One region of the Variovorax sp. GW821-FHT10D07 genome, then DNA from elsewhere that is predicted to be linked to it. Evidence: riboswitches for the same ligand, from Rfam matches in the RefSeq annotation. Region 1 holds a riboswitch; the other holds the start of a gene.

What was found. Region 1 has a riboswitch for manganese ahead of AC07PU_RS24980 (TMEM165/GDT1 family protein). Riboswitches for the same ligand answer to the same signal wherever they lie in the genome.
Region 2: linked by a shared signal. The riboswitch ahead of AC07PU_RS04850 (TMEM165/GDT1 family protein) and the one ahead of AC07PU_RS24980 (TMEM165/GDT1 family protein) in region 1 are both predicted to bind manganese.

Annotation. Positions count from the first base shown of each region.
Region 1 covers NZ_JBWKMZ010000009.1:163,541-169,160, forward strand. Annotated here, with positions in the region: gene AC07PU_RS24960 (KdsC family phosphatase) at 1-63, shown strand, start outside; gene lptC (LPS export ABC transporter periplasmic protein LptC) at 60-707, shown strand; gene AC07PU_RS24970 (SDR family oxidoreductase) at 718-1,506, shown strand; gene rbp (RNA-binding regulator) at 1,578-2,114, opposite strand; yybP-ykoY riboswitch at 2,381-2,527, shown strand; gene AC07PU_RS24980 (TMEM165/GDT1 family protein) at 2,579-3,142, shown strand; gene metX (homoserine O-succinyltransferase MetX) at 3,299-4,459, shown strand; gene metW (methionine biosynthesis protein MetW) at 4,456-5,043, shown strand; gene AC07PU_RS24995 (IMPACT family protein) at 5,060-5,620, shown strand, end outside; gene AC07PU_RS25000 (ion transporter) at 5,592-5,620, opposite strand, start outside.
Region 2 covers NZ_JBWKMZ010000001.1:1,071,531-1,077,150, reverse strand. Annotated here, with positions in the region: gene AC07PU_RS04860 (ATP-binding response regulator) at 1-1,155, shown strand, start outside; gene AC07PU_RS04855 (DUF8696 domain-containing protein) at 1,266-2,645, shown strand; yybP-ykoY riboswitch at 2,736-2,906, shown strand; gene AC07PU_RS04850 (TMEM165/GDT1 family protein) at 2,917-3,489, shown strand; gene AC07PU_RS04845 (tripartite tricarboxylate transporter substrate-binding protein) at 3,508-4,497, opposite strand; gene AC07PU_RS04840 (alpha/beta hydrolase family protein) at 4,574-5,620, opposite strand, start outside.

The DNA of each region.
Region 1 (5,620 bases):
CTGGTCACGGCCAGCGGACAGTACCGGCGCCTGCTCGACGTCGCACGGAACACCGCCCTATGAAGCAGGCCTGGAACCTCCTGCGCGACGTCCTCGATCGCGTCACCATCTACCTGCCGATCATCCTGACGGCCGCGGTCGCGCTCGGCACCTACTGGCTGGTGCGCAATGCGCCCAAGCTGCTCGAGCCGACCGCCAAGGTCGCGCCCACCCACGAGCCCGACTATTTCATGCGCGGCTTCGTCATCAAGAACTTCCTGCCCAGCGGCGACCTGCGCAGCGAGCTGTTCGGCAAGGAAGGCCGGCACTACCCCGACACCGACACCATCGAGGTCGACGAGGTGCGCATGCGCTCGGTGTCGCCGCAGGGCTTCACCACCCACGCCACCGCCAACCGCGGGCTGTCGAACTCCGACGGCAGCGAGATCCAGCTGTTCGGCAACGCGGTCGTCATCCGCGACGCGGCCGTCGGCGCCAACGGCAAGACCTCGCCGCGCCTGGAGTTCCGCGGCGATTTCCTGCATGCCTTCCTCGACACCGAGCGCGTGCAGTCGAACAAGCCCGTCACGCTGATCCGCGGCACCGACCAGTTCACCGCCGACACGATGGACTACGACAACCTGACCGGCATCGCCAACCTCAACGGCCGCGTGCGCGGCACGATGGTGCCTTCGGCCAAGGCGGCCGGCGCCGCGGGCAAGCGCTGAGCGCCGCGCCATGACTACCGCGCCGTCGCCCCTCGTCTTCATCACCGGCGCCTCCAGCGGCATCGGCCAGGCGCTGGCCGCGCGCTTCTACGACGCGGGCTACCGGCTGGCGCTGGTCGCGCGCCGCACCGGCGAGATCGAAGCCTGGGCCAACGCGCGCGGACTCGACCGCGGCCGCTACCTGATCTACAGCGCCGACGTCGCGCGCACCGACAGCATCGTGGCCGCCGGTGCCGCCTGCATCGAGCGCCAGGGCGTGCCCGACGTGGTGATCGCCAATGCCGGCATCAGCGTGGGCATCGACACGGCGGAGCGCGAGGACCTCGACGTGCTGACGCAGACCTTCGCCACCAACAACGTCGGGCTGGCCGCCACCTTCCATCCCTTCGTGCGCGCGATGGTGCAGCGCGGCAGCGGGCGGCTGGTCGGCATCGCGAGCGTCGCGGCCATCCGGGGACTGCCGGGACACGGCGCCTACTGCGCGAGCAAGGCCGGCGTGGTCGCCTACTGCGAAAGCCTGCGCGGCGAGCTGCACGGCAGCGGCGTCAAGGTCGTGACCCTGCTGCCCGGCTACATCGACACCCCGCTCACGCAGGGCAACCGCTACGGCATGCCGTTCCTGATGAAGCCCGAGGCCTTCGCCGACCGGGCGCTGGGCGCGATCGAGAGCGGTGCCAGCTACCGGGTGATTCCCTGGCAGATGGGCGTGATCGCCAAGATCATGCGCATGCTGCCCAATGCGCTGCTCGACCGCGCCGTGCAGGGACGCGGGCGGAAGAAGCGGCGCGGCGAAGGCTGAACCCGAGGCCGTACCGGCCGCGGCAACGAAAAAGGCTCCCGAAGGAGCCTTTTGTCTTTTTGGGAAAGCGATTAGTAGCCGCTGTTGCCGCCGCCACCGTAGCCGCCGCGACCACCGCCGCCGCCGCCACGAGGGCCGGCGCCGTAGGGGCTGCGGAAACCGCCATCGCCACCACCGCCGCCGCCACCACTGCGGCCACCGCCGCCGTAGCCACCACCGCCGCCGCTGCGACCGCCGCCACCACCACCGCCGTAGCCGCCACCACCGCCGCCGCCGTAGCCACCGCCACCACCGCCGCCATAACCACCACCACCACCGCCGCCGTAGCCGCCGCCACCACCGCTGCGCGGGGGACGTGCTTCCATCGGACGGGCTTCATTGACGACCACGCTGCGGCCGCCCAGGGGTTGGCCGTTCATGCCGTTGATGGCGGCCTGTGCTTCCGCTTCACTGCCCATCTCGACGAAGCCGAAGCCCTTCGAGCGGCCGGTATCGCGTTCCATCATGACCTTGGCGCTGGTCACAGCACCGAACTGACCGAATGCCTGCTCCAGATCACCGTCGCGCACCGAGTAAGGCAGGTTGCCGACGTACAGTTTGTTGCCCATCAAGGGACTCCTATAAACACATCAAGAAAAGCGATGGAGTCCCGATTAGCATCACTCAAACGAGAGCCGCCGAGTCGCGCGAAACTGTCCGATCACCCAGTGCCTCCAACCCGAAATGAAAAGGGAGGCTCGTGCATTATGGGTGAAATACAAGAAATGCAAGCAGGAATTTGCTTCTTGCGGTAGCACAGATTTTGACTCCTGGAGTTAGCGCACGCTTACTAACCAGGCCCCGAACTGGGCCTATGACACTTAAGGGTTAGAATTCGCCCGTCATTGGGGAGTAGCCGCCTTCCGTCTACGAGAAGGGCCCGCGTCAACAGACTTGTCCTGCCCCACACAGGACATGGCGCGGGCAGTGAAGAACAACACCTGGCGAGACCATTGACCGTGCAACTTCGGGAAATTTCGCCGAAGGTGTTGCACGGTCAATTGCGTCCCTTCGGCCAAGGAACCGTTTTTTCATGGAAGCTTTTCTCGTCGCGACCGGCGTCGTCGCGCTCGCCGAAATGGGCGACAAGACCCAGTTGCTCGCCCTCCTGCTGGCAGCCCGTTTCAGAAAACCCTGGCCGATCGTGGCGGGCATCTTCGCCGCCACCGTCATCAACCACGCGCTGGCGGGCGCGGTCGGCAACTGGATCACCCACTGGCTCGGCCCCGACATCCTGCGCTGGATCCTCGGCGGCTCCTTCATCGCGATGGCGATCTGGATGCTGATCCCCGACAAGCTCGACGACGACGATGCCCCGCGCTCCTCGCACTTCGGCGTCTTCGGCACCACGGTGGTCGCCTTCTTCCTCGCCGAGATGGGCGACAAGACGCAGATCGCCACCGTGATGCTCGCGGCGCGCTTCACCGAGGCCTATTTCTGGGTCGTGGTCGGCACCACCTTCGGGATGATGCTGGCCAACGCGCCGGTGGTCTGGCTCGGCGACCGCATCGTCAAGCGCGTGCCGATCAAGCTCGTGCACTCGATCTCGGCCGTCATCTTCCTGGTGCTGGGCGTGGTCGCGCTGATCGGCTGGTAGCGCCGCCGTCCAAAGCCCGGGGCCTGCCGTCCCGGGCCCGCGGCGATATACTGCCGCTCGCGCCGATTTGCTCCAGCTTGCGGGCGCTTGATAAATACAGCTAAAGACGGATGCCGTGACCCGGCTCGTTTTTGGCGAGGCCGGGTTTTTCATTTCATGTCCTCGTTGGTCGTCACTCCCCAGTCGATGCAGTTCGCGGGCCCGCTGGCCCTGCGCAGCGGCGCGACCATCGGCAGCTACACGCTCGCCTACGAAACCTACGGCACGCTCAATGCCGAGCGCAGCAATGCGGTGCTCGTGTGCCACGCCCTCAATGCCTCGCACCACGTCGCGGGCGTCTACGAGGGTCAGGCCCGTTCCGCGGGCTGGTGGGACAACATGGTCGGGCCCGGCAAGCCGCTGGACACCGACCGCTTCTTCGTCATCGGCGTCAACAACCTCGGCTCCTGCTTCGGCTCCACCGGGCCGATGCACGTGAACCCCGCGACCGGCCGCGTCTACGGCGCCGACTTCCCGGTGGTCACGGTCGAGGACTGGGTCGACGCCCAGGCCGCGCTGCTCGACGCGCTCGGCATCCGCACGCTCGCGGCGGTGATGGGCGGCAGCCTCGGCGGCATGCAGGCGCTGTCGTGGACGCTGCAGTACCCCGAGCGCGTGCGCCACGCGGTGGTGGTCGCCAGCGCGCCCAACCTCACGGCCGAGAACATCGCCTTCAACGAGGTGGCGCGCCGCGCCATCGTGACCGACCCCGATTTCCACGGCGGCCACTTCTACGAGCACGGCGTGATCCCCAAGCGCGGCCTGCGCATCGCCCGCATGATCGGCCACATCACCTATCTCAGCGACGACGTCATGAACGCGAAGTTCGGGCGCCTGCTGCGCAATGCGGTCGAGGGCGAGGCGGCCCGCGACGACGCGGCCTACCGCTACTCCACGCAGGAGATCGAGTTCCAGATCGAGAGCTACCTGCGCTACCAGGGCGACAAGTTCAGCGAGTACTTCGACGCCAACACCTACCTGCTCATCACGCGCGCGCTCGACTACTTCGACCCCGCGCGCGAGCACGGCGGCAACCTCACGGCCGCGTTCGCGCGCGCCAGCGCCAAGTTCCTGCTCGTGAGCTTCAAGACCGACTGGCGCTTCTCGCCCGCGCGCAGCCGCGAGCTGGTGAAGGCGCTGCTCGACAACCGCCGCAACGTGAGCTACGCCGAGATCGACGCCCCGCACGGCCACGACGCCTTCCTGCTCGACGACGTGCGCTACATGGGCGTGGTGCGTTCCTACTTCGAGCGCGTGGCCCAGGAGATCGCATCGTGAGCGACAACGACATCCAGCGCCACATCGCCGCGCTCGTGCCCGAGGGCTCGCGCGTGCTCGACCTCGGCTGCGGCGACGGCGCCCTGCTCGCGCTGCTGCAGCGCGAGCGCGGCTGCACCGGCTACGGCGTCGAGATCGCCGACGGCAACGTGCTGCAGTGCATCCGCCGCGGCGTCGACGTGATCCAGCTCAACCTCGACGAAGGCCTGGCGATGTTCGACGACGCCACCTTCGACGTGGTGCTGCAGATCGACACCCTGCAGCACCTGCGCAATGCCGAGGTGATGCTGCGCGAGACCGCGCGCGTGGGCCGTTTCGGCATCGTGGCCTTCCCCAACTTCGCGCACTGGCCCAACCGCATCAGCGTGGCGCGCGGCCGCATGCCGGTCACGCGGCGGCTGCCCTACCAGTGGTACGACACGCCCAACATCCGCGTGGGCACCTTCAAGGACTTCGAGGTGCTCGCGCGCAAGAACAACCTGCGCGTGCTCGATGCCTTCGGCCTGCAGGACGGCCGCGACGTGCGCTGGCTGCCCAATGCGCGCGCGAGCACCGCGGTGTTCAAGTTCGAGCACGGGGGCTGAAGGCGCCCCGCCGCCCATGGCGTTCACGCTCGCCCAGCCGGTCCACAGCGAACTGCTGATCAAGAAGAGCCGCTTCATCGGCTGCGTGCAGTCCGTGCCCGACCGCGAGGCGGCGCTGGCCGTCGTCGCCGCGCTGCGCGCCGAACATCCGGGCGCGGCCCACGTGTGCTGGGCGCTGATGGCCGGCGGCCAGTCGGCCGCCAACGACGATGGCGAGCCGGGCGGCACCGCGGGCCGGCCGATGCTCGAGGTGCTGCGCCACCAGCAGATCGAAGGCGCGCTCGCGACCGTGGTGCGCTACTTCGGCGGCGTGAAGCTCGGCGCGGGCGGGCTGGTGCGCGCCTACACCGACAGCATCGCGCAGGCGCTGACCGGCGCACGGCTGGTGCCGCTGGTGCGCCTGCGCACCTTGCGCTGCGAAGTGCCCTATGCGCTCGAGGGCTTGGTGCGGCGCGAGCTGGCCGCGGCCGGCGCGGTGCTCGAATCGGTGGCGCACGCCAGCACGGTGGCCTTCGTCTTCGCGCTGCCCGAGACCGCGGCCGAGGCCTTCATCGCGCGCCTCGACGATGCTGCCCAA
Region 2 (5,620 bases), on a different contig from region 1:
AGCCACCAGATCGCCGCGACGCAGCGCGCCAGCGAGGAGAAGACGCGCTTTCTCGCCGCGGCGAGCCACGACCTGCGCCAGCCCCTGCATGCGATCGCGCTGTTCGGCGCGGTGATCGAGAAGAAGCTGCAGGGCAGCGAGGAATGGGACCACGCGGTGCGGCTGATGGATGCGGTCGGAACGCTCGGCGATTCGCTCGATACCTTGCTGGACATCTCGCGGCTGGACGCCGGCGAGGTGGCACCGCGGATCCGGCCGGTGGAGCTCAATCCGCTGTTCCTCGCGCTCAACAACGTGTTCGCGGCGCAGGCGACCGGCAGGGACCTGCAACTCCGATTGCGCGCCACGCCGTGCTGGGTGCTGAGCGACCCGCAGCTGTTGCAGCGGCTGCTCTCCAATCTGGTGGACAACGCGCTCAAGTACACGCCGCGCGGCGGCGTGGTGGTGGCCGCCCGTGCGCGCGGGCCGCTGGTGTGGATCGATGTCTGCGACACCGGCATCGGCATCTCGCCCGAGCACCTGGGCCGCATCTTCGACGAGTTCTACCAGGTCGACAATCCGGGCCGCGATCGCGCACAGGGGCTGGGCATCGGCCTGTCGATCGTGCAACGGCTCTCGCGCCTGCTGGCGCATCCGCTGCAGGTGCATTCGCGCCCGCGGCGCGGCAGCCGCTTCCGCATGGTGCTGCCGGCGGTGTCGGCCTCGGGTGTCGCGCCGTCCATCGCGCGCCCCGACGCCGTCCTGCCCTTGCCGCGACGCGTGCTGCTGATCGACGACGAGGCGCCGATCCGCCAGGCCGTGACCGGGCTGCTGCAGGCGCATCGCGTGGCCATCGACGCGGTGGCCAGCGAGGCCGAAGCCGAGGCCGTGCTGGCGCAGGCCGCGCAGGCGGGCGCCCCGGTCGACGTGTTGTTGTGCGACGTGCGGCTGGCCGATGGCGCCGACGGGCTGGCCGTGGCGCAGCGGCTGCGCGCGCGCTTCGGCCCCGGCTTGCAGGTGTTGCTGATCACCGGGGAAACCGCGCCACGACGGCAGCAGCAGATGCACGACGCAGGCCTGCAGGTGTTGCTCAAGCCGGTGGCGGCCGACAGGCTGCTGCAGGCCCTCGCAGCGCTGACGCGACACGAAACGACGCCCGTCAGCAGGCACGCCTGAGCGTCTTTTTTCCGCCGAAAGTCGATGACCTTCGACACTAGATCGCAGGTGTCGCGATCCCTACCGTGGAGGCCTTCTCATCCACTCACTTGAAAGAAGGAAGGCCTCTCATGAACACCCGTCTTGCCGTTTGCCGTGCAGCGCGCACACCCGTCGCGTTGCTGGTCATGAATCTCGTGCTGGTGGCCTGTGGGGGCGGCGGCGGTGGCGGGGGCTTTGCCGGCTTCCCGGTCGCTCCCGCTCCCGCTCCCGCTCCCGCTCCCGCTCCCGCGCCTGCCGCGCAGACACCTCCGCCGGCACCCGCTCCAGCCGCGGCCTCGATCACGACGCAGCCATCGAACACCACCGTGGGCCAGGGCGTGTCCGCCACCTTGAAGGTGCAGGCCGTGCACGCCACGGCCTACCAGTGGCAGCGCAGCACCGACGGCGGTGCCCACTGGAGCGATGTCGCCGGCGCCACCGGCGACAGCTTCCGCACGGCCGCCAGCCAACTGGCCGACAGCGGCCAGCAACTGCGCGTGCGGGTGACGGGCGCCAGCGGCAGCGTGACCAGCCGCGCCGCCACGTTGACGGTCAAGCCCTGGGTCGCCACCGTGCTGGCGACGACGGGCGTGAGCTACAGCAGCCCCTATCAGCTCGCGCTCGATGCGAGCGGCGCGAAGCTCTACGTGGCCATGGGCGGCAATGGCTCGGTCTATCGGATCGACACGGCCAGCGGCAGCGGTGCCGAGGTGACGCCGGGGACGACGATGAATGCGCCGGTCGGCCTGGCACTGGCGGCCGACGGCACCCTCTACGTGAGCGACCAGCATCGCATCAGCAGGATCGCGCCCAACGCCACGACCGCCAGCACCTGGGTCGGCACCGGCAGCAGCGGATACGCCGACAGTCCGGCCACCGCGATGTTCAACAACCCCACCGGCATCGCGCTCGACAGCGCGGGCAACCTCTTCGTGGCGGACACGGAGAACAAGCGCGTGCGCAAGGTCGCGCCCGACGGCACCACGAGCACGCTGGCGGGCGACGGCACGCAGGCCTACCTCGACGGCGTCGGCACGGTCGCCCAGTTCGCGCGCCCGCAGGGCCTGGCGCTCAGCCGCGACGGCAAGACGCTCTACGACACCGACACCGACAGTCCCTGCCTGCGCAAGATCGACGTGGCCAGTGCCACGGTGAGCACGCTGCTGGGCGATTGCGCCAACGGCAACGCGGGCGCGGGCGTGGTCGACGGAACGGTGGCCACGCCGGCCAAGCTCGGCTATTCGTACGGCGTGGCGGTGGATGGGCACGACAACGTGTTCCTGACCCACGCCTGGGATGGCGTGGCGCGCGTGGTCACGCCCGCGGGCGAGATCAGCACCCTGCAGGACGGCACCGGCGCGCCGATCGCCTTCAATTTCCCGATCGGCGTGGCGGTGGCCGCCGACGGCACCGTCTATGTGGGCGCGAACCACGGCAACCAGATCCTCAAGCTCACGCTCGCGCCCTGAGCGCGCATGCCCGGTAATGCAACTCGCTCTCGACACGGGGACATTCGTCGAAAAGACGAGGGCGATTCGACGCTCGCCCCTAAGATCGCGGCCTCAGTCATTGGGGAGTAGCTGACCTGCGCAACGCAGGAGCCCGCGTCAACACACTTGGCCTTCGGCCATGGCGCGAGCAGCTTTAGAGCCTGGCAAGACCTTTGACCACGTCACCTCGGTATGGGCCGGGAAGTGGCGTGGTCTTCGCGTCGCTGGCCCAGGGAGTTCTCTTTTCATCATGGAAGCCTTACTCGTATCCACGGGCGTGGTCGCGCTCGGGGAAATGGGCGACAAGACCCAACTGCTCGCGATCATCCTGGCCGCGACCTTTCGCAAACCCTGGCAGATCGTGGCGGGCATCTTCACCGCCACCGTCGTCAACCACGCGGCCGCGGGCGCGCTCGGCGGCTGGGTGGCCCAGGCCATGGGGCCGAACATCCTGCGCTGGGTGATCGGCGCCTCGTTCCTGGCCATGGCCGCGTGGATGCTGATCCCCGACAAGATCGACGACGACGCCGCGAAGACGAAGAGCCGTTTCGGCGCCTTCGGCACCACGGTCATCACCTTCTTCCTCGCGGAGATGGGCGACAAGACGCAGATCGCGACTGTGGCGCTGGCCGCGCGCTATCCCGACGTGGTGCAGGTCGTGATCGGCACCACGCTGGGCATGATGCTGGCCGACGCGCCCGCGGTCTTCCTCGGCGAGAAGATCGCGGCCAAGGTCTCGATGCGGCTGGTGCACGGCGTGGCCGCCGTCATCTTCGGCGTGCTGGGGCTGCTGACGCTGTTCAACGTCGGCAACCTGTTCTGAGCCCCGGCGGGCGGCCGCCTACTTGGCGGCGGCCGCCGTGCCCAGGCCCAGCTTGTCGATCACGGCCTTCTCGGTCTTCATGGTGCGCACCGCGTACTGCTTGTAGGCCGCGCTGTCCATGTAGAAGGTCTCCATGTCGAACTTGGCGAGCGACTCCTGGTAGTTGGGCATCTCCATCGCCTTCTTGAAGGCGTCGTGCAGGATCGCGACCACCTTCGGGTTCGCGCCCTTGGGCAGCACCAGGCCGAAGGGCGAGGCCTGCACCATGTCGATGCCCGACTCCTTGAGCGTGGGCGCGTTCGGATACTTCTTCGAGCGAGTCTCGCCCCAGGTCGACAGCAGCCGCAGCTTGCCCTGGTCGACGTACGGGCCCCAGCCCGGCGTGTCGGCCACCGACATCACGTGGCCGCCGAGCACCGCCTGCAGCGATTCGGAGTTGCCCTTGTAGGGCACGTGATTGAACTCCACGCCGGCCTGGATCGCGATCGCTTCCATCGTCAGGTGCAGCGTTGTGAGCGCACCCGGCGTGCCGTAGCTCAGGCGGCCCGGGTTGGCCTTGGCATAGGCGAGGTACTCGCGCATCGACTTGATCGGCGAATCGGCGGGCACCACCAGGCCGAAGGAATAGCCGGCGAGGCCGATCACGTAGCTCAGGTCGTTGGCCGGGTCCCAGTTGAGCTTGGTGGTGTAGGGCAGGCGGAACACCGGCAGCGGCACCTGCGCGAGCGTGTAGCCGTCGGGCGCGGTGGCCTGCATGGTCTGCGCGGGCAGCACGCCGCCCGCGCCGGGCTTGTTCTCGATGATCACCGGCTGGCCGAGGATCTTCGAGGCGTTCTCGGCCAGCACGCGGAAGGGCACGTCGGTCGAGCCGCCGGCGGTGAAGCCGATCAGCACGCGGATCGGCCGCACCGGAAAGGCATCGGACTGCGCGAAGGCGGGAGCGGCGGCGAGGCCGGCGGCCAGCAGCAGGGCGTGCAGCGCACGGCGGGTGAGGGTGGGTTGTTTCATGGCAGGACGTGCGAACGAGGAAAACGGAAAGGGCGGTGCGGCCGCCCCGCGAACGGGACGGGCCGCACCGGCGCCGTCAGGGCGCGGGACAGCCGCCGCGGCTGGCCGAGGAGAACTTGCAGCCGTAGTCGGCGCGCGCCACGGTCGCGGCGTCGAGCACCTCGTCGCCGGCCGGCTTCACGCCGTTCTGCTCCCAGTTCGTCATCGCGTCGAAGGCCTGGGTCTGTTCCTCGGTCGTGAAGTCGCAGTGGCTGATGCCGCGGATCGCGCGCTGCACGAGCCACTTCGAGGTGCCCAGCGCATCGGCGCGGCGCTTGTAGATCTGCTCCATGCTGAACGGCACGTAAACGTCGCCCAGCGTGTGGATGGTCACCACCGGCACGTCGATGCGCGCATTGGACTTGGGGAACCAGCGCAGGCCGTCGCGCCGCAGCCGGTTGGCCTCGGGGTCGGCATGCAGCCGGTAGGCACCCTGGTTGAAGGTGACTTCCTCCGGGCTTTGCGCCGGGTCGTTGTCGAGCTGGTAGACGATGCCGGTGGTGTCGTAGCCGTCGCGGTTGAGGATGCCGTTGATGGTGCCGTCGCGGCCGAAGGTGCCCCACACGGTGGCGTTCATGCTGCCCGCGAAGCCGGCGTCGAACATCGGGCGCTCGCCGCCCGTGAGGTTCTTGACGATGGCCTTGTACTTCTCGCCCTGCGCGGTCGTCGCGCTCGGGAATCGCGTGAACAGCGCGGCGCGCACCGTGGGCAGCAGGTCATTCCAGTTGCTCACGGGCCAGCCGTTGACGGGCAGGCCCGCCAGCTGCTGCGCCGCGATCTGCGAGGCGCCGAAGTAGTTGTAGAGCTCGGTGTCGCCGAGCACGCCGCACATCGGCACCGCGCCCGCATAGCGCACCTTGTGGTTGGCCGTCTCCGTCGCCTCGGCATCGACCGCGGCCGCGGCCACGTGGCCGCCGAGCGACTGGCCGACGATGTAGGTCTTGCGCGGCGCATCGAGCGTGCGACCGTTCTGCGAGGCGATGCGCTGGAAGGCCAGCGCGAGCGCGTTGGTGTCCTCGACGCCGGCGCGCACGTCGTAGTAGTTCTTGGTGTAGCTCGACGCGGCCCAGGCATAGCCCTGGCC